One region of the Rossellomorea sp. ABR4_012 genome, then DNA from elsewhere that is predicted to be linked to it. Evidence: predicted binding sites of a transcription regulator. Region 1 holds the regulator's gene; each other region holds the start of a gene.
What was found. Region 1 encodes LexA, which represses DNA repair genes until DNA is damaged. Its sites were predicted from a motif close to CGAACATATGTTCG; they were not measured.
Positions count from the first base shown of each region.

Region 2: ACXAFV_RS19235 (WYL domain-containing protein) is a predicted target of LexA. The motif match lies at 3,149-3,162, and genes of this name have one in related genera.
Region 3: uvrB (excinuclease ABC subunit UvrB) is a predicted target of LexA. The motif match lies at 6,750-6,763, and genes of this name have one in related genera.

Region 1 is NZ_JBSWVK010000004.1:242,898-250,849, forward strand. Features, by position in the region: gene ACXAFV_RS17280 (YneF family protein) at 1-25, opposite strand, end outside; gene sirA (sporulation inhibitor of replication protein SirA) at 110-547, opposite strand; gene tkt (transketolase) at 824-2,827, opposite strand; gene ACXAFV_RS17295 (DUF896 domain-containing protein) at 3,367-3,600, opposite strand; gene ACXAFV_RS17300 (YneB family resolvase-like protein) at 3,681-4,343, opposite strand; gene yneA (cell division suppressor protein YneA) at 4,357-4,683, opposite strand; gene lexA (transcriptional repressor LexA) at 4,843-5,463, shown strand; gene glnA (type I glutamate--ammonia ligase) at 5,569-6,903, opposite strand; gene ACXAFV_RS17320 (MerR family transcriptional regulator) at 6,943-7,359, opposite strand; gene ACXAFV_RS17325 (methionine gamma-lyase family protein) at 7,496-7,952, opposite strand, start outside.
Region 2 is NZ_JBSWVK010000005.1:217,703-225,654, reverse strand. Features, by position in the region: gene ACXAFV_RS19250 (TAXI family TRAP transporter solute-binding subunit) at 1-270, shown strand, start outside; gene ACXAFV_RS19245 (DUF1850 domain-containing protein) at 358-876, shown strand; gene ACXAFV_RS19240 (TRAP transporter permease) at 863-2,848, shown strand; gene ACXAFV_RS19235 (WYL domain-containing protein) at 2,883-3,110, opposite strand; tRNA gene ACXAFV_RS19230 (tRNA-Val) at 3,260-3,332, shown strand; gene ACXAFV_RS19225 (hypothetical protein) at 3,448-3,624, opposite strand; gene cspD (cold-shock protein CspD) at 3,919-4,119, shown strand; gene ACXAFV_RS19215 (hypothetical protein) at 4,227-4,352, opposite strand; gene ACXAFV_RS19210 (3-hydroxyacyl-CoA dehydrogenase) at 4,518-5,285, shown strand; gene ACXAFV_RS19205 (acyl-CoA dehydrogenase family protein) at 5,365-6,510, shown strand; gene ACXAFV_RS19200 (thiolase family protein) at 6,523-7,683, shown strand.
Region 3 is NZ_JBSWVK010000001.1:940,627-948,578, reverse strand. Features, by position in the region: gene ACXAFV_RS04650 (DUF4097 family beta strand repeat-containing protein) at 1-1,097, opposite strand, end outside; gene ACXAFV_RS04645 (magnetosome magnetite crystal formation protein family) at 1,124-1,438, opposite strand; gene uvrA (excinuclease ABC subunit UvrA) at 1,763-4,636, opposite strand; gene uvrB (excinuclease ABC subunit UvrB) at 4,644-6,626, opposite strand; gene ACXAFV_RS04630 (CsbA family protein) at 7,257-7,487, opposite strand; gene ACXAFV_RS04625 (HD domain-containing protein) at 7,561-7,952, opposite strand, start outside.

The DNA.
Region 1 (7,952 bases):
GAATAAGTAGCCAAGTCGTTGACATGTTCTTACTTCCTCCTTCTTGTTGTCCTTATAAAAGTGTACTAAACCAAGGAACATTATACAATATTTCTGTCATAATTTCTTATTAATATATAAATTTTCTTTGTTTTATAGGCTTCAACCAGCCATACCGCTCGTTTTCCAGGTCGATGGCGAGTAATTGACCCATATTCTTTCTTAAGATTTCAAAAAATATATACTCGCAGTCATGGGGACCCCATGCTTCTATCGACATGCATTTTTCATTTAATAAAAGGGTTGCTCCCGAATCTTTTCTTTCAATCTTTGCAGTCGTATCTATCCACTTTGATCCTTCAACCTTTACCAATTCATGCTGCAGGATTCTTTGGGTAGGAAGGTAAGGAATGGGCTTAGTTATGAATTCTACTTGTTTAGCAATGATTCGATTCAGTTCTCCATTGCTTGCTTCCCAATCTGAAAAAAGTCCAAAGAACATTCTTTCTCGTCCATAGTAGTGGTTGGCAAATGTTTCTTCAATCCAATAGATTTGATAACTTCTCACCTTTTTATCCCCCCTACATTTCCTTCTATCTAGTATAAAGGAAGATAGAATACGACCATGTCAGAAATTGTAGAGAAATTACACTAGTTTTGTCGAAGCTCAGCTAATCCACTTCATCATTTAAATACAATCACTACTATTTGCATGGGATATTGAAGGAGGAAGTCCGTTTATAATCTATATAACATCGCCATCGCCGCATTTTTAAGATCAATCAAAAAGGCTAACTCCCTTTAGAAGTATTCCTAAGGAGTTAGCCCAAACGTTGATCAAAACTTATTGAAGTAATGCTTTGATTCTTGATACAACATTATCTGCTGTAAAACCGTATTCTTCAAGTACTCTTTCTCCTGGTGCAGAAGCGCCATAACCATTGATGGCAAGAATGTCACCTTCTATGCCAACATAACGGTCCCATCCAAGTGGTGATCCCATTTCAATGGCAAGTCGTTTTGTTACACTCTTAGGCAGGATGGAATCTTTATATTCCTTGGACTGCTTTTCAAATCGGTCCCAAGAAGGCATACTTACAACAGAAACACTGATGCCATCTTTCTCCAACGCATTTTGTGCCTCTACTGCCAGGCTTACTTCTGAACCTGTAGCAAGCAATAATGCATCCGGCTGTTCCTTACCTGCTGGTGAAACCACATATGCACCTTTTTCTACTCCATTATATGCTTTATCTGCAGTTCCCTTTAATGTAGGAAGATTTTGACGGGATAACACAAGCAATGTCGGCTGATCTGTACATTCCATAGAAAGCTTCCATGCCGCAGCTACTTCATTTCCGTCAGCTGGTCTGATTACACACAGGTTAGGCATCGCGCGAAGGGAAGCAAGTTGTTCAACCGGTTCATGTGTTGGACCATCTTCCCCTACAGCAATACTGTCATGCGTGAACACATATGTTACAGGAAGACCCATAAGGGCAGCCAGGCGAATTGCCGGTCTTAGATAGTCACTGAATACAAAGAATGTTCCGCCAAAGACTTTCAGGCCGCCATGTAAAGCCATTCCATTCATGGCTGCACCCATTCCGAATTCGCGGACACCAAACCAAATGTTTTTCCCTTCATATGATTCAGGAGTGAAGTCTGCCTCTCCCTTGATCATTGTTTTGTTAGAACCTGCTAAATCGGCAGATCCCCCGATGAACGACGGAAGTTTTTTGGCAATGGCATTTAACACCTCTCCAGAAGAAGCACGGCTTGCCAATGATGAACCTTCTTCATACACAGGAATCTCGCTGTCCCATCCTTCAGGAAGCTCCCCTTTAATTGCAGCTTCTAACTGGACAGCCAACTCAGGATATTCTTCTTTGTATTTGACGAACAGATTCGCCCACTCCTCTTCTTTTTGAGAACCGGTGTGTTGAATCTTTTCTTCAAAACGGCTGTATACCTCAACCGGCACATGGAAATCTTGTTCGAATGTCCATTTGTAAGCTTCTTTAGTAAGCTTCATTTCTTCTTCGCCAAGCGGGGCACCATGAACATCGGACTTACCTGACTTATTTGGTGCACCGTATCCGATAACAGTCTTAACTTCAATCATCGTCGGGCGGGAAGTGTCAGATTGAGCCTCTTCAATCGCTTTTGAAATTTCCTCAAGATCATTACCGTCTTCCACCCTGATATATTGCCAGCCATATGACTCAAATCGGCCTTTAACACTTTCAGAGAAAGATTTATCCAAATCTCCATCCAAAGAAATATCATTTGAATCATAAAGAACAACCAAGCGTCCAAGTTTTAGATGAGCGGCTAAAGATGCTGCCTCAGAAGAGACACCTTCCATTAAATCTCCATCACCGCAAATCGAGTATGTATAATGGTCAACGAGATTGTAATTATCTTTATTGTAGGTTGCAGCCAAATGCCTTTCTGCAAGCGCCATTCCCACAGCCATCGCAATCCCTTGGCCAAGAGGTCCAGTAGTGGCTTCTACACCTGGTGTGTGACCATACTCAGGGTGTCCAGGCGTTCTGCTTCCCCATTGGCGGAACTCTTTAAGGTCATCCATTGATACATCATAACCAGATAAATGGAGAAGGCTGTACAGGAGCATGGAACCATGTCCGGCAGATAAAACAAAACGGTCTCTGTTAAACCACTCAGGATTTTTAGGGTTGTGGTTCATGAAGCGTGTCCATAAGGCATACGCCATAGGTGCTGCACCCATAGGCATACCCGGGTGCCCTGAACCTGCTTTTTCAATTGCATCGATAGATAATGTTCGCATTGTATTAATTGCTAATTGATCTGTATTATCAAACATAAGTCAGACATCCTTCCTTTTCATACTTCCTTATTAATATTAATCTTCTTTGGTAGTTTATACAACTAACTTGAATGATAACATGACTTTGTTATGTTGAGAAATAAAAACCCCTTCTAAAGTTCATTTAATAGAGCAAACCTTTCCTATGTTGATTTACTTTGGCAAATACCCCCATTAAATAAAGCTTATTGACTTAAAATACACCACTTTACGCCGCTTTTGATTTCCGTGTAAGACTTCGCTTTCCGCGGGCGGCCGGTGAGCCTGGCTGAAGAGACTTTATGGGCTTTCAACTGTCCAGCTACAGGGCTTAGAGGCACATGTCATAAGGCAATCGACCAAGAAGGCAAAGAGCGCCTTCATGACTGACTTGGCTTATGCCACCCGCCTCTGATCAAAGCTCTTCCGCTTTTCTGATAGGAGTCTTCGTCTTGCACTCCAATCAACCGCTGGAATGTTTCCTAATCAAAAAATACTTTTAAAAAAATCCAATCAAAAAAGTCATCATGGAATGACCACCCATGATGACTTGCAATTTAATGCATTTTTCGTTTGTTTTGTATTTCTTTGACTTTCTTAGGGGTCACTTCGTTGCCCTCTGAGTCGAATATGCGTGTGTTTTCAATCGTACCTTTCATTGATTGACGAAATGTCTCCAGGTATTCTTTTCTTAACTTAGTTTGTTCCTTTGCTTCATTTTCGGTTAAACCACTTGCTTTTGACTTCTTGGCCAGTTCATTTATTCTATTCATCTTTTTCTTTGAAAGCATTTATGAAAACTCCTTTACAGCTATTATCCATTTACCTGCAGCTCTTTGAAATATAACGATATGTTACTAGATAATAGCCTTTATGACAAGGGTCTTGTTTCTTGCTGGGCTTCAGTATACTCTTTAAATCTTCTATGCACTGTCGCTTTTGATATGTTATACCCAAACCCTCTCAACGTAGCAGCGATTTCGGCAAACGTCAGCTCATTCCTTCTCAGTCGTACAATTTCTTCAACCGGCACTTCAATCCGCTCTCTGCCTTCCAAATTCCCTTTGTTTTTTAAGTTTTTGTGAGGACGGAAACCATTTTCAACCGCTCTTTTCATTCCTCGTTTAATCTTTAAATTATGGAGCTTTCTTTGGTACTCTTCTACCATACTGACAATATTGATGACCATTGAATCTGATTCAGATAAATGCAGTTCCCCACTATGGGTCTGACTAATAATTTTTACATTTTCCTTCAAAATGCAATGGATTAAGGCAATCTTTGCATTCCCTCTTCCTATTCTCGTTTCATCTTGAATCAGCACTGTATCAATGGACCCATCCTTTATTAAATCCAATAAGGTCAGAACACCTGGACGGTCTAGTTCAAAACCGCTTGCCTGATCCTTAATAATCGCTCGAACGTCAAATTGGTGTTCCTCTGCAAGCTTCACCAATTCTGCTTCCTGTCTTTCCAGGGAAGTTTCCTGTGTGTCTTTCTTTGTACTTACCCTGCAGTATATCGCAGCATTCATAGAATCTCACCCTCTATTCGTTATTCATGGCAAGCTGTATATCGGAGTGGGTAGAATAAGTGGAAGTTTCTACAGGCAAAACCAGGGACATTCCCGGTTCAATTGAGAAAGAAATAAGATTATTTTCTTTTCCCACCCATTTTATAAACTCTTCTCTAGTCATGGAATATTCTCCTTCAAACTTTTCTGCAATCGTCCAGAGAGTATCACCCTTACTTACAGTAACAGTTTCATAGGAAGGCTCGCTCCCTGCGGTTAAAAATAAATAGCCTGCTGATAAAAAAGATAATACAAAAAGAATGATTATGTAAGAGAAACGGTTCCAGATTTGTGTTAACATACAAAATTACCCCCATGCGAATATTTGTTCTGTTTTTTGTAATTTGATTGTAATACGAACATTCGTTTGGTGTCAACCAAAAATTCGAACTTATGTTTGTATCAATTGGAAAGACATGCTATAATGGGAACATAAGATCGATAATAGAGGTGCGTGAACATGACTAAATTGTCTAAACGACAGCAAGACATACTTCAATACATTAAAGTATCTGTGAAAGAAAAGGGTTATCCGCCTTCAGTCCGGGAAATTGGTGAAGCTGTGGGATTGGCTTCCAGTTCCACGGTCCACGGCCATCTGGCAAGACTCGAAAGCAAAGGACTTATCCGCCGGGATCCAACCAAGCCAAGGGCAATTGAGATCCTCGATTTAGAAGAAGACACGATCCCTCGTCAAAAAGTTGTAAATGTACCGTTAATTGGTAAAGTAACGGCAGGTCAGCCTATTACGGCTGTTGAAAATGTCGAGGAATTCTTTCCGCTGCCTGAGCGTCTCGCTCCTTCAGATGAACAGGTCTTCATGCTTGAAATCATGGGGGACAGTATGATCGAAGCCGGTATTCTAGATGGGGACTTCGTCATCGTAAGACAACAGCAGACTGCTAACAACGGGGATATCGTAGTCGCAATGACAGAAGAGGACGAAGCAACAGTCAAACGTTTTTTCAAAGAGAAAGATTTCGTAAGACTACAGCCTGAGAACTCAACGATGAGTCCGATTATTTTACGAAATGTATCTATTTTAGGAAAAGTCATTGGTGTCTATCGACAAGTCCATTAATTCAAAAAAACGCTATTAAATAGCGTTTTTTTGTTTGGCCAACACGCATAAAAAGCCAGCGCTCTAATCAGCGCTGGCTTTTTTGTCGATTCTAAATCATGATTTTTAGTACATTTGGATATACTGCTCTCTCTCCCAAGGATGCACTTGTGTACGGAACATATCCCATTCGATTTCCTTCGCTTCCACGAAGTGTTCAAAGATATGGCCTCCAAGAGATTTAACAATAACCTCATCTTTTTTCAGTTCTTCTAAGGCAGCGTATAAAGTTGCTGGTAAATCAACGATACCTGCTTCTTCACGTTCCTTTTTATCCATTACATAGATGTTTCGGTCGATTGGTTTAGGCGCATCAAGATTGTTTTTGATGCCGTCGAGACCTGCTGCAAGAAGGACAGACATAGCCAGGTAAGGGTTAGCTGCTGGGTCCACACTTCTTACTTCTACACGTGTACTGATACCACGGGAAGCAGGAATACGGATTAATGGGCTTCGGTTTTGAGCTGACCACGCAACATAACATGGAGCCTCATAACCAGGAACCAGACGTTTATACGAGTTGACTGTAGGGTTGGTGATTGCAGTGAATGCAGTTGCATGCTTAATTGTTCCTGCAAGGAACTGGCGTGCAGTGTCACTTAATTGCAAGTCTCCTTTTTCATCGAAGAAAGCATTTTTACCATCTTTGAATAGTGACATGTTACAATGCATCCCTGAACCATTCACTCCGAATAATGGTTTCGGCATGAATGTTGCATGAAGCCCGTGCTTACGTGCAATTGTTTTTACAACAAGTTTAAACGTTTGAATATCGTCACAAGCTTTTAGTGCACTTGCATATTTAAAGTCGATTTCATGCTGACCAGGAGCAACCTCATGGTGTGATGCTTCGATTTCAAAGCCCATTTCTTCTAATTCAAGGGCGATATCACGACGGCAATTTTCGCCTAAGTCTGTAGGTGCAAGGTCAAAATAACCGCCATTATCATTCAATTCAAGAGTAGGTTCACCATTTACATCTAATTTGAAGAGGAAGAATTCCGGTTCAGGCCCTAGATTGAAATCAGAAAATCCAAGCTCTTCCATTTCTTTTAGCACTCGTTTAAGGTTGTTACGCGGATCACCTTCAAAAGGAGTCCCATCCGGATTATAGATATCACAGATTAAGCGTGCAACTTTTCCTTTTTCCGCTGTCCACGGGAATACAAGCCATGTGTCAAGATCCGGGAAAAGATACATATCCGACTCTTCAATACGCACGAATCCTTCGATTGAAGATCCATCAAACATCATTTTATTATCTAATGCTTTTTCTAACTGACTGAATGGGATCTCTACATTCTTAATCGTCCCTAGAATGTCAGTGAATTGCAGACGAATGAACTTAACACCCTCTTCATTCGCTAATCTAATCACATCTTCACGAGTATACTTTGCCATTTACGTAATTCCTCCTCAGATTTAATTAAAGGTTATTTATTAATGAAAAAAGCGTGACATATCTCCCTGGCGTAAGGAAGCCCGATTAAACTTTCCGGAATGCATCAATTCATTTCGGAGTAATTTTCTCAGCTGTTTGTCGGAAAGATCCTGTCGTGCTTTTTCTTCCTCCTCATTACTTGTTTCAGATACTACTTTCTTTTCGTCCATGGCAGACACCGAGAATATCTTCTTTATACCCGCCATATTCACCCCTTGATCTAACAAATCCTTAACTTCTAATAGTTTATCAATGTCATTCAAGGAAAAGAGTCTACGATTTCCCTCTGTTCTTGCAGGAGTAATCAACTCATGTTCTTCATAGTATCGAATCTGACGAGCTGTTAAGTCCGTGAGCTGCATGACAATACTTATAGGGAATAGTGCCATCGTTCGACGAATTTCACTTCCACTCATCTCGATTCCTCCTTTTCTTTTCCTTCATGTTTTCATTATATGTAATGTCAGAAGTTCTGTCAATGAAATGTTAGAAATTCTTACACGAAAACTCAAATGAAAAGGATAGTCGATTTTAGACTATCCAATTACTGTTTTAATATCCGGTATAAATGGTTATTAAACCTTTTTCGATTAAATTATCTATGGCCGTACACACAGCTATTTTCACATGTGCATACGTCAATCCCCCTTGTACATATGCGGTATATGGAGGTCTGATCGGTCCGTCTGCTGATAATTCTATACTTGATCCCTGGATGAAAGTACCCGCAGCCATGATGACATCATCTTCATATCCGGGCATATAATTCGGATAAGGCGTAAAATGCGAATTGATTGGAGATGCAAATTGAATCGCCTGGCAGAAAGCGACCATCTTATCCTTGTCGTCAAATTGAACAGATTGTATGAGGTCTGTACGTTTGTCCACGGGAGCGGGATTTGTATTCATCCCTAACTCTGTCAGCATGGCAGAAGTAAAGACAGCTCCTTTCAAGGACTGTGCGACAACATGCGGTGCAAGGAAAAATCCTTGGTACATCTCCTGCAGG
Region 2 (7,952 bases), on a different contig from region 1:
TATGCTGAAGATGAAATTCCAGCTGGTACGTACAGTAAAGTAGATGAAGCAGTAACTACAGTTGCAGTTCGTGCAATGTTAGTAACGAATGCTGACATCTCAGAAGATGTTATTTATGATGTAACTAAAGCAATCTTTGAAAATACAGACCAAATTACTCATGCTAAAGGAAAACTTATTAAAGCTGAAAATGGCTTAAAAGGGATGGGTATAGAATTGCATCCGGGTGCAAAGAAATACTTCGATGAAAAAGGTATTTCAGCAGAATAATGATTCACCCTGAGATGGAACAAAGGATAGGCCGCTAATCCCGGTCTATTCTTTTGTTTTGAAGAAATGGAAAGGGGAGAGTACTTTATGGGAAGGAAATACTTTGGGTCGACTCTCCTTTTTCTGATTCTTTTATCAATCATCTTTCTTCCTTTACAAACATTCCTGGTCATAGAACCAAGGGATGATGCTGGAAATCCCGCTTATTTCTCAATCAGTGAAAATAAAACCTTCTCTATCCGCTATACTCATTCCATTCACCTATCAGAGGTAGAGGAGTTCTATCACCAGACATCTTCCAATAAAATTCAGCAAACAAAACTATTGTATGAAGATACCGCAATTGGAATGCCTTCGAATGCAGAAGGCGAAGAAGTATTCGAAAGGACAAAAGACGGCAGATATGTCATTTCGAATATGAAGAGGGAATTTTCTTACATCGATATCCGCATCGGGGAAGTGGTTGCCAATCATCGACTTGTCTATGAAGAAGATGTGTATCCATTAAAAAAGTATTTTAACGAGGGATCCGTTGTAAGACTACAATATAAAAAAGTTTCGCTATTTAGCCAATGGAAAGGAGTGATTGTTGTTGGTCAAGGATAAAAAGTTTGAATCACTTACTGCAGAACAACAACAAGAATTATTAGAAAAATACGATCCTGAATCTTCAACGAGAAAATTGGAACATGGCATGTTTAAGTGGGTTATATTTTTTGGCCTATTAGCATTCTCATTATTTCAATTAACAGCATCCATTTTTCAATTCATACCTAGGCAATTATTGCTATCTATACATTTAGGATTTGCGTTATCCCTTGTATTTCTTCTTTTCCCTGCAAGGAAAAAGAATTTGAAATTGAATAAGCTGGCTTGGTATGACATCGTACTGGCGGCAATTTCTGTAGGGATCGGTGCCTACTGGCCGATTATGCAGGATGATATCGTCAGCAGAGTAGGACTTATGACAAGCCTGGATTTTTATGTAGGATTAGCGGCCATCCTTTTAGTATTGGAAGCAACAAGACGTGCTGTAGGATTGCCGATTACGATTATTTCATCAGCCTTCCTTCTATATATGTATTATGGAAGACAAATGCCTGGATTCCTTGCACACCGCGGATATGATTTGGATGACATTGTAAAAACGATGTTCTTCACTTCTGAAGGGATACTCGGTACGCCATTATACGTTTCAGCTACTTTTATCTTCTTATTCCTGTTATTCGGTGCCTTTCTGGTAAAAACAGGTGTAGGTCAATATTTTAATGATTTAGCTGTGTCGATTGCAGGTAAGCGCACGGGAGGGCCTGCGAAGGTTGCCATTTTCTCCAGTGCATTGCAGGGAACCATCAGCGGAAGCTCTGTTGCAAACGTGGTAACATCAGGTTCTTTCACGATCCCAATGATGAAAAAGCTTGGATACCGAAAAGAATTTGCGGGCGGAGTTGAGGCAGCCGCGTCAACAGGTGGTCAGCTGATGCCGCCAATCATGGGTGCTGCAGCATTCTTGATGGTCGAATTTATCGGCGGGATTTCTTACTGGGATATTGCTAAAGCTGCTGCTATTCCAGCCGTTCTGTATTTCACGGGTATTTGGATTATGACTCATTTTGAGGCAAAACGATTAGGGTTGCGGGGGCTTTCAGATGAAGAAATGCCGAATCGCAAGGAAGTGCTGAAGAAGATTTATTTGCTGCTTCCTATATTGACCGTTATCATCCTTCTTGTCAGCGGAATGAGTGTCATGAGGGCGGCACTTTGGTCAATTGTTGCCACCATCGCGATCAGTGCAATAAGAAAAGATACTAGAATCGGGTTCAAGGATGCCGTCGATGCGTTAGTGGATGGTGCTAGAACCGCCCTGTCAGTAGCAGTTGCAACGGCAGCTGCAGGTATTATTGTAGGAGTAGTGACAAAGACTGGATTAGGGTTGACTTTAGCAAACGGACTGGTTGACTTAGCGGCTGACTTAACAAATTCAGCTCAAGGAAAACTTCTCCTTACTTTATTCTTTACTATGATCGCATCGATCGTGTTGGGAATGGGCTCACCGACTACTGCCAACTATGTCATTACATCAACAATTGCCGCCCCAGCAATTATTTTACTGGGTGCACCTGAGCTTTCAGCTCACTTATTTGTTTTCTATTTTGGAATTATTGCGGATATCACGCCGCCGGTTGCTCTTGCAGCCTTCGCGGCAGCCGGGGTATCAGGCGGGGAACCGATTCGGACTGGAGTCAATTCCGCAAAACTGGCGATAGCAGCATTCATCATACCGTATATGTTCGTGCTGTCACCTGAACTGCTTATGATCGATACAACCATACCTCAATTGTTATGGGTTGTATTCACAGCGGTAACGGGTATGATTGCTATTGGTGCCGGCATGATTGGTTATTGGTTCCGCAGATTATATGTAATCGAACGATTCCTTTGTGTAGCAGCAGGGTTAATGCTTATCTATCCTGAAGGAATGAGTGACATCATCGGTTTAGTTTCATTTGCAGCCCTATTAGCCATTCAGTTCTTCATTAAAAGGGAAGACAAACGTCCAAAAGAAGCGACTGCATAATGAGAAAAGAGGGTGCCCGGGGCATCCTCTTTTTTTATTGGCAATGTGAACGTTTTTGGAGATTGATTAGTGGATAAGCCGCTAAAATACATTCGATACGAAAAGTCCGGAACTGTTTTCGAAGGAAGCAATAGGCAATGACAGTGTCCAGGTTCATTTTTTTAATGATGATTTTTCTTTTCGTAGGTATTTTATGGTCAGCCATATAAATGATTTCAATCGGCGACTGTTCAGTTAACGAACGGGTAAGAATTTTGTTCATCCTGATCATCCTTTCAGACAGGGTATTAACATTATATGCGAACATTCGTTCTTGTATACATTTACTCTATAAATTTTTCGACAAAATTTCTATAAGAACTTATTGACATTCCTTCCATCCACGCTATAATAGGAAATGTAGTTTAAACCGATCTGTTAGCTCAGCTGGGAGAGCATCACCTTGACAGGGTGGGGGTCGGGGGTTCAAGTCCCTCACAGGTCATTAAGAAAAGCCGCTATCCAATAAAAATTGGATAGCGGCTTTTTTGTAATTTCAGTATTACCGTGATTGTAAATTTAAAAAAGCTGCAGAACAATTGATCTGCAGCTTCAGGCTATTATTCACCTTTTGTTAGTTCCTCTTCAAAGAAAAACGTACCTGGATGTTCTTTGACGATATATGAGTAGCGTTTCATATTTTTAACATACTGGGATTTTAAAATGGTGACCGTTTCCCCGGTTTCTTTAATCGTGACAGCAGATCCATTACTAAACAGATTTTTAGTGGATTTCATATGACACTTCCTTTCAACTTCTTTTATTATACCACATAAAATCTAAAGAATTTGCTGAAAACAGTAGTGGCACATTTATTGCTATTGATTCATCAGATTAATGATTGACAATAGTAAGTCGTCTGACTTTATCAAGTAGGCTCTTGTTTACTTGCTTATTTCCGAGAATCCTGTTATTCTATAGAAGAATTATTTTTGTCCGGTATACGAGGGAAGAACAAGATTTGGTTTTCACCTGATATCGCAAGAATAGTAATACATTGTGTGGTAAGCACACACTAGGAGGCATTTTTCATGGAAAATGGTAAAGTAAAATGGTTTAACGCAGAAAAAGGTTTTGGATTCATCGAAGTAGAAGGTGGAGACGATGTATTCGTACACTTCTCAGCGATCCAAGGTGAAGGTTTCAAATCACTTGACGAAGGTCAAGAAGTTTCTTTCGACATCGAACAAGGTGCTCGTGGACCACAAGCAGCTAACGTTGTTAAGAAATAATTGATTTTAAACTTCCAAAACAGGCTCATCATTTGATGGGTCTGTTTTTTTGTTGTAAAAAAAGAGTTCATGACCTAGGTCATGAACTCTATAATTAGTTGCAGTCATCATTTTTTTAGATCATTTTTTGTTATTTCACTTCGGATGCCGGTTTCCTTTGAGAACTCAGCATCCGTTTTCTTATTATTAGGATATTTATTTTTGCGTTCGCGGTTATCGTTTTTATTTGTCATGAAATGTCCCTCCATACATTTAATTAATTCTAGTTCATTCTTATATTGTTCAATACGAGTCGGAAATATGATAGACGATGAATAAACAGAATCTTCCTAAAATTATTTCTTTTTCCTTCATTCAAAGATAAAATAAAGATAGTATGATTATTGGAGGATGAATAAATGAATATCAAAGATTGTATAGCAATTGTATCCGGAGGTGCCTCAGGGTTAGGTGAAGCCACTGTGCGAAATCTGGTTGAAAAAGGGGGAAAGGCTTTTATATTGGACATCGATGAGGAAAAGGGAAGGATGTTAAAACAAGAATTAGGCGACAGAGTCGGTTTTCGTTCAACGGATGTGACTAGCGAAGAAGACGTAGAATCGGCCATAATGAATGCGATTGATTTTTTTGGAAGCATCAATATGGTTGTCAATTGTGCAGGGATTGCTCCACCCTCAAAAGTGGTAGGCAGGAAGGGTGTTCACTCGCTTGAGCAATTCTCTAAAGTGATACAAATCAATTTAATTGGTACATTTAATGTCATACGATTAGCGGCTCAAAAAATGCAGAGCAATAAAGAAAATGAATATGGTGAGAGAGGTCTTATTATTAATACAGCTTCCGTTGCTGCATTCGATGGGCAGATCGGGCAGGCCGCATACAGTGCTTCTAAAGCAGGGGTTGCAGGCATGACACTTCCGATAGCAAGAGAGCTTGCCAGGGACGGAATCAGAGTGATGACGATCGCCCCGGGATTGTTTCATACGCCCATGTTTGACTCACTGCCTGAAGAGGCAAGAACTTCTTTAGGAATGACGGTCCCTTTTCCACAAAGACTTGGCTACCCTTCGGAGTATGCACAACTTGTAGAAGCAATCGCAGAGAATCCGATGCTGAACGGCGAGACGATCAGACTGGATGGTGCTATTCGAATGCAGCCGAAATAAGTTAGAACAGCAGAAAATTGAATGGGCATTCATTCATTTTTCTTCATCAATTCTATCAGTTAAGAAAGGTGAGAAGGTTATGAATCATCCGTATCTAACAGAAGATCATGATATATTTCGAAGGTCCCTTCGTAAATTTCTGCAGAAAGAAGCCTGCCCTTATTATGAACAATGGGAGAGGGACAGGCTTGTGCCGAGATCTTTTTGGGAGAAGATGGGTAAGCAGGGCTTTCTGTGTCCTGACGTTGATGAACGATACGGAGGCAGCGGTGTTGATTGGGGCTTCTCTGTTATCATTAACGAAGAACTCGAGCGTGTCGGATCCGGTTTAATCGGAATCGGCTTACACAACGATATTGTTGTTCCATATATAAACGAGTATGGAACTGAAGAACAAAAGAAACGCTGGCTGCCCTCCTGTACAAAAGGAGATATGATAACAGCGATTGCTATGACTGAACCAGGAACGGGCTCTGATTTGGCAGGAATTAAAACGACTGCCGTGTTAAATGGTGATCATTACATTGTGAATGGACAAAAAACATTTATCACCAACGGAATCCATTCTGATTTGGTTTTAGTGGCATGTAAGACAGATACGAATGCAGTTCCCCCTCATAAAGGAATCAGCCTCCTGGCTATCGAACGAGGGGCAGAGGGATTCTCAAGGGGGAGAAAGCTCGAAAAGGTCGGCCTTCACTGCCAGGACACGTCAGAATTGATTTTTGAAGATTGTAAAGTGCCTAAACAGAACCTAATAGGTGAGGAAGGTAAAGGGTTTCAATATCTCATGAAAAAGTTGCAGCAGGAACGGCTGGTCGTCGCCATTGCAGCACAGGTCTCTTCTGAACATATGTTTTCGCTTACCATGGATTATGTAAAAAGCCGTGAAGCTTTCGGAAAAGCGATCAGTCAATTCCAGCATATTCAATTTAAAATGGCAGAAATGGCGACTGATATTGAGATGGGAAGAGCTTTCCTTGATGGGTTGATTGCCGAGCACATACAAGGTAAAGATGTAGTCACAAAAGTGTCTATGGCAAAGTTCAAACTTACTGAAATGTCCAGGAGGATTGCGACAGAATGCATGCAGCTCCATGGCGGATATGGATATATGGAGGAATATGAAATTGCCAGAAGGTATAGAGATGTACCGGTCGCAAGTATTTATGCCGGTACAAATGAAATTATGAAAGTGATCATCGCCAAGAATTTAGGGCTATAGAGGAGGAAGGTTATGAGTGAGAGAGAAGTAGTCATAGTAGAAGGTATAAGATCAGCAGTCGGAAGAAGAAACGGTGCGTTAAAAAACATGCGGCCAGATGATCTGGCTGGTGAAATCCTTAAAGGATTAATGAAAAAATCAGGCGTCGATCCTGGATGTGTGGATGATGTCATTCTTGGATGTGTAACACAATCAGGAGAGCAGGCCGGCGATATTGCCAGAGTAGCTGCCTTGATTGCAGGATTTCCAGTCGAGGTGCCTGGGACGACCATTGACCGTCAATGCGGGTCTAGCCAGCAGGCTGTTCACTTTGCCGCTCAGGCTATTCTTTCAGGTGATATGGACATTGTCATAGCAGGCGGTGTGGAGAATATGTCGAGGGTGCCCATCGCTTCCAATTATGGCAAAGCAGGCTTCAGTGAAAAGCTCAAAGAACAGCATGAAATTATCCATCAGGGATTATCAGCAGAAAGAATTGCAGAGAAATATGGATTCAGTCGGGAAGAATTAGATCAGTTTGCCAGTGAAAGTCATCAAAAAGCTCTAAAAGCCCAAATAGATCACCGGTTTAATGGAGAGATCCATCCGATTGAGATTCCAGTCGAAGAGGGAGGTACGTCCATCTTCAACCAAGATGAAGGTCCAAGGAAAGGGACAACTGCCGGTATCCTTTCAACATTGAAACCTGCATTTAAAGAGGATGGAATCATTCATGCAGGAAATTCGAGCCAAATTAGTGACGGAGCAGCTGCGCTCTTGCTCATGAGCCGTGAAAAAGCGGATGAGCTTGGCTTGAAAGCAAGGTTTAAAGTACACACCCGGGTGGTAACAGGCTCTGATCCCACATTAATGTTAACCGGACCTATTCCTGCAACCAAGAAAGCACTGAATAAATCAGGCTTATCCCTGGAGGATATCGATGTATTCGAGGTGAATGAAGCATTTGCACCGGTAGCCTTGGCATGGTTAAAAGAATTGGGAGCAGACCCGGCCAAATTAAATCCGAATGGAGGAGCGATTGCTCTTGGGCATCCTTTAGGTGCCAGTGGCGCACGCATCATGATTACGATGATGCACGAGCTCGAAAGAACAGGAGGTCGTTTTGGACTGCAGACGATGTGTGAAGGACACGGGATGGCCAATGCTACCATCATTGAACGATTGCAAACATAACTATTACACTATCTATCTTAGGGCGGACCTTTTTCAGGTCCGTCCTTTTCAATTGGGCAGTGCCCATAACCTTTGAATTGAATAACCAATAGGAAAGAATGAATACTATCTATAAGGCAATGTAAAGCTAGTTATATTACCGCCATCAGCTTTTGAAATCTTGCACGGAATAGGCGAGCGGTGTTTATCAAAGCACTCTTAAAAAAATCACCAATAGAAAAAAGTTTTTTTATGAAAGTTCAGCATGAAAATTTATTTCGTATTATAAT
Region 3 (7,952 bases), on a different contig from region 1:
GCCTTTTTAATCAGAACGGATCCTGTTTTCGTTTCTGCAAAAAGATGGAGCTTTTCTTCGGCATCTGTCTTGCGGTTAAAGCGGATATGCTTTTGTACGACTTCATTTTTTTCCTCGACGACGTCGATTCCTTCAAGCTCCACCTTGAATCCGCCGAGATTTGATTTGGCTTCGCCTGCGATGTTGATGGTTCCCGGTACGTAGAGGTCGACATTGCCTGTGACGGTTTTCGCGTGCAGCGTGTCGGCTTTTGCACCGGTGATGGCGCAGACGATGTTTCCGTTCAGAGATTGGGCATCGGTATAGTGAATATCCCCTTCTACCTGAACTTTGCCGTTGATGGATTCCGCTTCGACTTTTTCTGCTTTGGCATTCAAAATCGTGATGGCCCCGTTTGATGTTTCGACCTCTGCTTTTTTACTTGTCAGATGATCGATATGGATTTTTCCGTTTGCCGATTTTGCACGGAAATCCTCAGCATCGATATGGTCGGCTTTCAGGCCGCCGTTAAACAACCGAACTGATACCTTATCATACTGATGTTTCGGTATATAGAGCTTCGAATCTACCTTCATCCATTTCAACTGGGTCGAGAAATAGAGCGTTTCTTCGTCGACCGCAAAGGAGGTGTTCTCCATGAATTGCTTGCGTGCTTCTTCACGATCTTCCGTGCGGTAGACCTTTGCCTGACACTCGACCCTTACCTCTTCGCCGTCCCACGGGATCAATTCCACTTTCCCATTCGCGACATCGATGTCCACCTTTTTGAAAGCCGTGTTCGGCTGATGGAACACATGCGATACTTCAACCGACTGATTCCACTGGAAATCGAAGTCGAAGTTCTTTATTTTAGAAAAGGCTGTGTTCATGAAATCAAGAAGTTTATCCTTCGTTTTATCTGATTTATACCCGTTGCTGGTGTCACCCTTCTTGTCATCCTGAAAAATGGACACGAACTCATCGAGGAAATCCTTTTCTTTTTCCTTTGATGGTTCCGTTTTCTTATCAAGGGCCTCCAGAAGGGTCAATGCTTCCTGGGCAGTGAGCGTCCCTTTTTCCACCATATCGAGAATTCGTTTGCGTTCTTCATTCATCATATTTCATCCCCTTATCATAGAGTTCATTACAGAAGTACTTTGATTCCTTTGTACACATTCCAAATGACAATCACGATATTTATCAATATGAACAAACCGATCATCAGGAAGAAAAAGACCGGAAAGCCTGATCCCGTGGCAAAAATGCCGATGTCTAAAAAGATGCCTGCAAAGATAAGCGGTACAGCGATCAACGGTATGATGTGAGAAATCAATGCCGCCTTGGCATCCTTCTTCACATGCGGGTTATCTGTTACGAAATATACGATGATCGGAAAAATAAATCCTGCAAAAAATATACTAAAATAGCAAAGCGCTGATAATATCTTGTTGGTCTCCATCTTCATCATCTCCTTTACTATTATTTACGATACGTTTCTTAAAAGGTTTCATTCTTTGAAAATTCCTTCTGTGATCATTTTCTCATAGGACATTCTTAGTTTTACTCCATCTGAGGTCTGAGTTTTTGTGGGTACGGGGATGTGTTTTGATGATAAATTCAGATCCACTTTTGAATACCGCTGTTAATTTCCGTGGAAGACTTCGCTTTTCCCGCAGGAGTCTTCGTCTCCCACTCCAATCAACTGCTGGAATCAGCTTATATCCAGAAAAAAATTACACAAAAAAAGAGAGCAGGATTTCTCCTAACTCTCTTTCCTCATAAATCAACTCGTGACTTCTTCCTTCTCACGGATTTTCTTCTTCATCCGCTCGCGGTCGCGTTCAAGGATCGGTTTCAGATATTTACCTGTATAGGATCCTTTTGCTTCTGCTACTTTTTCAGGGGTTCCGCTGGCGATGATGGTACCGCCTTTGTCCCCGCCTTCAGGTCCGAGGTCAACGATGTAGTCGGCCGCTTTGATGACGTCCAGATTGTGTTCGATGACGAGTACCGTATCCCCGTTTTCAACCAGGCGCTGAAGGACGGTCAGAAGACGTGAAATGTCATCGACATGAAGGCCGGTTGTCGGTTCATCCAGGATGTAAAGGGAACGGCCTGTAGAACGGCGATGCAGTTCAGAAGCCAATTTCACACGCTGGGCTTCCCCTCCCGAGAGAGTCGTCGCCGGCTGGCCGAGTGTGATGTAGCCCAAGCCGACATCAAAGATCGTTTGAAGCTTCCGTTTGATTTTCGGAATGTTTTCGAAGAACTTCACCGCATCCTCGACTGTCATTTCAAGAACGTCCGCAATATTCTTGTCCTTGTATTTCACTTCAAGCGTTTCACGGTTGTATCGCTTTCCGTGGCATACTTCACAAGGTACATAGACGTCAGGCAGGAAATGCATCTCGATCTTGATGATTCCGTCGCCGCGGCAGGCTTCGCATCTTCCGCCTTTCACGTTGAAGCTGAATCGTCCTTTTTTGTATCCGCGCACCTTAGCTTCATTGGTCGTAGCGAATACGTCACGGATATCATCGAACACACCTGTATAGGTGGCCGGATTCGAACGTGGTGTACGGCCGATCGGCGACTGGTCGATATCGATTACTTTGTCGAGATGATCAATCCCTTTCACTTCTTTGTGTTCACCAGGCTTGGTTTTGGCATTGTGAAGCTTTTGGGCCAGGGATTTATGAAGGATCTCATTGATCAGCGTACTTTTCCCGGAACCGGAAACACCTGTGACCGCCGTAAAGACACCGAGCGGAAATTTTGCCTTCACGTTGTTCAGGTTGTTCTCTTTGGCGCCGACAACTTCAAGATATCTTCCGTCCGGTTTGCGTCTTTCCTGAGGAAGCGGGATGAATTTCTTTCCGGATAAATATTGTCCGGTTAAGGAATTTTTGTCATCCATGACTTCATCAGGTGACCCGGCTGAGATGACTTCCCCTCCGTGCACACCTGCTCCTGGTCCGATATCAATCAGATAATCGGCTGCAAGCATCGTATCTTCGTCATGCTCGACGACGATCAACGTATTTCCGATGTCACGCATATTTTTGAGTGTATCAATCAATCGGTCATTGTCTCGCTGATGAAGTCCGATGGATGGCTCATCCAGTATATAAAGGACACCTGTCAGGCGTGATCCGATTTGAGTCGCTAGACGGATCCGCTGTGCCTCCCCTCCTGAAAGGGTTCCTGCAGCACGGCTTAACGTCAGATAATCAAGACCTACATTCACAAGGAAACCGAGACGCTCGCGGATTTCCCTTAAGATCAGTCTTGCAATTTTCATATCTTTTTCGGAAAGTTCAAGCTGTGCAAATAAATGGTCTGCTTCTTCGATTGAGAATGCAGTGACTTCCCCGATATGGAGCGAGTCCACCTTAACTGCAAGACTCTCTTCTTTCAGGCGGTGGCCGTTACACGTCGGACAGTCCTGCTGCGCCATGTACTTCTCCATTTGCTCACGGATATAGTCCGAGCTTGTTTCACGGTAGCGGCGCTCTATATTTTTCATGACCCCTTCAAAGCGGAGATAATTTTCACGCACCTGACCGAAGTCGTTTTCGTAACGGAAATAGATCTCATCCTTGCCTGAGCCTTTCAGGATTTTATCCATTTTATCTTTCGGAATATCCTTGACGGGAACATCCATCGGGATGCTGTAGTGATCACAGACCGCTTTCAGCAGGGATGGATAGTATTGTGAGCTGGTCGGTTCCCAAGGGGCAATCGCGTGCTCATTGAATGTGCGGTCCCAGTTCGGGATGACGAGGTCTTTGTCCACCTCAAGCTTCGTGCCAAGGCCGTCACAGCTTGAACATGCTCCAAAAGGACTGTTGAAAGAGAACATTCTCGGCTCAAGCTCAGTGATCGAAAATCCGCAATAAGGGCAGGCATGATGCTCACTGAACAGGAGCTCTTCCTCCCCGATCACATCGATGACGACCTGGCCTTCTGCAAGACGAAGAGCCGTTTCTAATGAATCGGATAAGCGGGCTGACACACCATCTTTTACAACAATACGGTCAATGATGACTTCGATAGTATGCTTTTTATTCTTTTCTAGGTTGATTTCTTCTCCTAGGTCTTGCACCTCGCCGTTCACACGGACACGGACGAAACCTTGCTTCTTGATGTCTTCAAGCGTTTTTGCATGGGTGCCTTTGCGTCCCGACACGACAGGAGCGAGTACCTGAAGCTTAGTTCGTTCCGGGTACTCAAGGATCCTGTCCACCATCTGCTCGATTGTTTGGGATGAGATTTCAATTCCGTGATTCGGACAGATCGGTTTCCCGACACGGGCAAATAACAGACGGAGATAGTCATATATTTCAGTGACCGTTCCAACTGTTGAACGCGGATTTTTACTGGTCGTTTTCTGGTCGATCGAAATCGCCGGTGATAATCCTTCGATGGAATCGACATCCGGCTTATCCATCTGTCCCAGGAATTGACGTGCATAAGCAGACAGCGACTCGACATAACGCCGCTGTCCTTCTGCGTAGATCGTGTCAAAGGCAAGGGATGATTTCCCCGACCCGGATAAACCGGTCAGGACGACCAGCTTATCTCTAGGAATTTTGATATCTATATTTTTTAAATTATGAGCTCTGGCTCCTTGTACGATAATTTGGTCTTTAGCCATTCCTGTTTCATCCTTCCGCCTTTAGCTCAAGAATGGTGTCGCGAAGCTGGGCTGCACGTTCAAAGTCGAGCGCCTTGGCTGCTTCTTTCATTTCCACTTCCAAGCTAGCAATAAGTTTTTGTCTCTCAGGTTTCGACATATTCGAAACTTTTGTCTCTTTCCCTTCGTAAACCCCGGCTTCTTCTGCGGCATGAGTCGCACGGATGACATCCCTGATTTCCTTTTGGATCGTCGTCGGAGTGATGCCGTGTTTCTCATTGTATTCTTCCTGGATTTCACGGCGGCGTTTCGTTTCGTCGATTGCTTTCTGCATCGAATCGGTCATCTTATCGGCATACATGATGACCTTACCGTTCGAGTTACGTGCGGCACGGCCGATCGTCTGGATGAGGGAGCGTTCTGAACGGAGGAACCCTTCTTTGTCCGCGTCGAGAATCGATACCAATGAAACCTCAGGGATATCAAGCCCCTCACGAAGCAGGTTGATTCCGACGAGAACATCAAATTTCCCCAGACGCAGATCACGGATGATTTCAATCCGCTCGAGCGTCTTGATTTCAGAATGCAAATATTGTACCTTGATTCCGATTTCTTTTAAGTACGCTGACAGATCCTCTGACATTTTCTTCGTCAAAGTCGTCACGAGGACACGCTCATTTTTCTCGATGCGTTCATTGATTTCTCCGAGAAGGTCATCAATCTGCCCTTCGATCGGACGCACTTCAATGATGGGATCGAGTAATCCTGTCGGACGGATGATCTGTTCGACCATTTCAGGGCTGTGTTCAAGTTCATATGGACCAGGTGTAGCTGATACATAAAGGAGCTGCTGTACTTTCTTTTCAAATTCCTCAAATCGGAGAGGTCTGTTATCCATCGCAGAAGGCAGACGGAAACCGTGGTCGACCAGGACTTTTTTACGTGCCTGGTCCCCATTGAACATTCCCCTGACCTGGGGTAATGTCACGTGGGACTCATCCACGACAATCATGAAATCATCCGGAAAGTAATCCAGAAGCGTATATGGTGTAGAACCTGGAGGTCTCAGCGTCAGGTGACGGGAATAGTTTTCGATTCCGGAACAGAAGCCCATTTCCCTCATCATTTCAAGATCATAACGGGTTCTCTGTTCGAGCCTTTGAGCTTCTAAAAGCTTTCCGTCTTCTTTCATGATCGCCAATTGCTCTTCAAGTTCTTTTTCGATATTTTTAATCGCGACCTGCATCTTTTCTTCACGGGTTACGAAGTGGGATGCCGGGAAGATGGCGACGTGATCACGGTCTCCCATGATTTCACCCGTCAGGGCATCGACCTCTCGGATCCGGTCGATTTCATCCCCGAAAAACTCCACCCGCATGCAGTGTTCGTCACGCGAAGCCGGGAAAATTTCCACAACATCACCGCGTACACGGAACGTCCCGCGCTGGAAATCGATATCGTTTCGTTCGTATTGGATATCCACAAGCTTCCTGAGGAGCTGATTTCGTTCAATCTCCATTCCTGTGCGGAGGGAGAGGACAAGCTCCCGGTATTCTTCCGGGTTACCCAACCCGTATATGCAAGAGACGGAAGCAATGACGATGACATCTCTCCGCTCGAATAAAGCCGATGTCGCCGAATGGCGGAGTTTATCGATTTCATCATTGATGCTCGCGTCTTTTTCTATAAATGTATCGGTTTGAGGAACATAAGCCTCAGGCTGATAATAATCGTAGTAGCTGACGAAATACTCGACAGCATTATCGGGGAAAAACTCTTTGAATTCGCTGTAAAGCTGACCGGCAAGTGTTTTGTTGTGGGCAATAATCAATGTCGGTTTCTCTACTTTTTGTATCACATTGGAAACGGTAAAGGTCTTACCGGTACCCGTTGCTCCTAGCAGCGTCTGATGACGTTTTCCCTCATTAATTCCTTCAACCAATCTGTCAATCGCCTTCGGCTGATCGCCCTCAGGCTTGTATTTAGACTTCAACTGAAATTGTTCCTTCACCGTGAAACCTCCTATAATAAAGGATCCGTACCTTGTTATTTACCTATTTATTCACATAATAAACACAGTCCATTCATCTATACACATTCTACCACATATCATACAGGAATAACCAATGAAAAGCGAACAAAAGTTCGTTTATATTTGATGGATTGTGGATATGGACAGGAATCTTATGTTCTGGAGTGATTGAGCATGTGGATAAGGAGGGGGAAGATGATTAGTCAGAGGCGAATCGGACGAAAAATTAGATTTACGGACAATTTTTTCGATTTACCAACAAAAAATGAAAAATTGCGGACAAATTCTGGTGTTTTACCGACAATTCGACAGAAACAGACAACTTCTGCCCTCCAACAAGATTATCATTTACTTTCACGCTTTAAAGCACTCTGGGACGGGCCTTCAAATCATACACACAGATTGTGAGTAACTATGTGCATAAGTGATCACGGATTGTGGAAAACATCATTTTTATCCACAAAAAATAAAAAAACCTGTGAATATTGTGTATGAATACGCATTCACATTGTGAATAAATTATTTCCCAACCCACTTATGCACAAAATCGAACTACTTATCCACAATCCACAAGAGAAAAAAGCCTGAGCACCGTTTCGTCCACAGTGTTCAGGCATTTTTTCTTGCTTTGATCATCATTTGGTTGCTGTACCAGAATCCGATGGTCAGCGAGGCGGCATCGATTACGATCAGCCACCAGGAATCCGTATATCCTTTGTAAACAGATGCAGCGATCAGCGCTACGGTAAGTATAAGTCCGACATAGTGATTGTACGTGACCCTAGTGAACAGAACCACGAGCAATCCCGGTAAAAAGATACCCAGTATGATTTTAGACACGGTCCACTCTCCTCAAATGAAGGGAATAACCATATTTTAACGAAAATGCTTCTCATAGGAAAGGATTTTCTCCCTATTCTTCCCCCGCCTGGATCAATCGCTCAGTCTGTTCTTTCAACTCACTGTGTGGAATGAATTTCTCTGAAAGCATATCAGGGAGTATGTACTCCAGGAAGTACTGGACACATTGAAGTTCTTTGAACATGACGATTGTGGACAATGCACCGTGGTAGATTTCCATGAATAGCGGATCGGGATTGCCTTTTTGGATTTCACCGAATGATTCATACAAGAGGTCGATCTTGTCAGCCACAGACAGAATCTTCCCTTCCAGTGATGAGTCTTTTCCTTCTTTGAACCTTCCCCTGTATACCTCTTGGTATTGTGGAGGAAATTCTGACGAGATGAATTTCTTCACCAATTCGTCCTCGACCTGGCTGAACAGCTCACGAAGTTCGACGGATG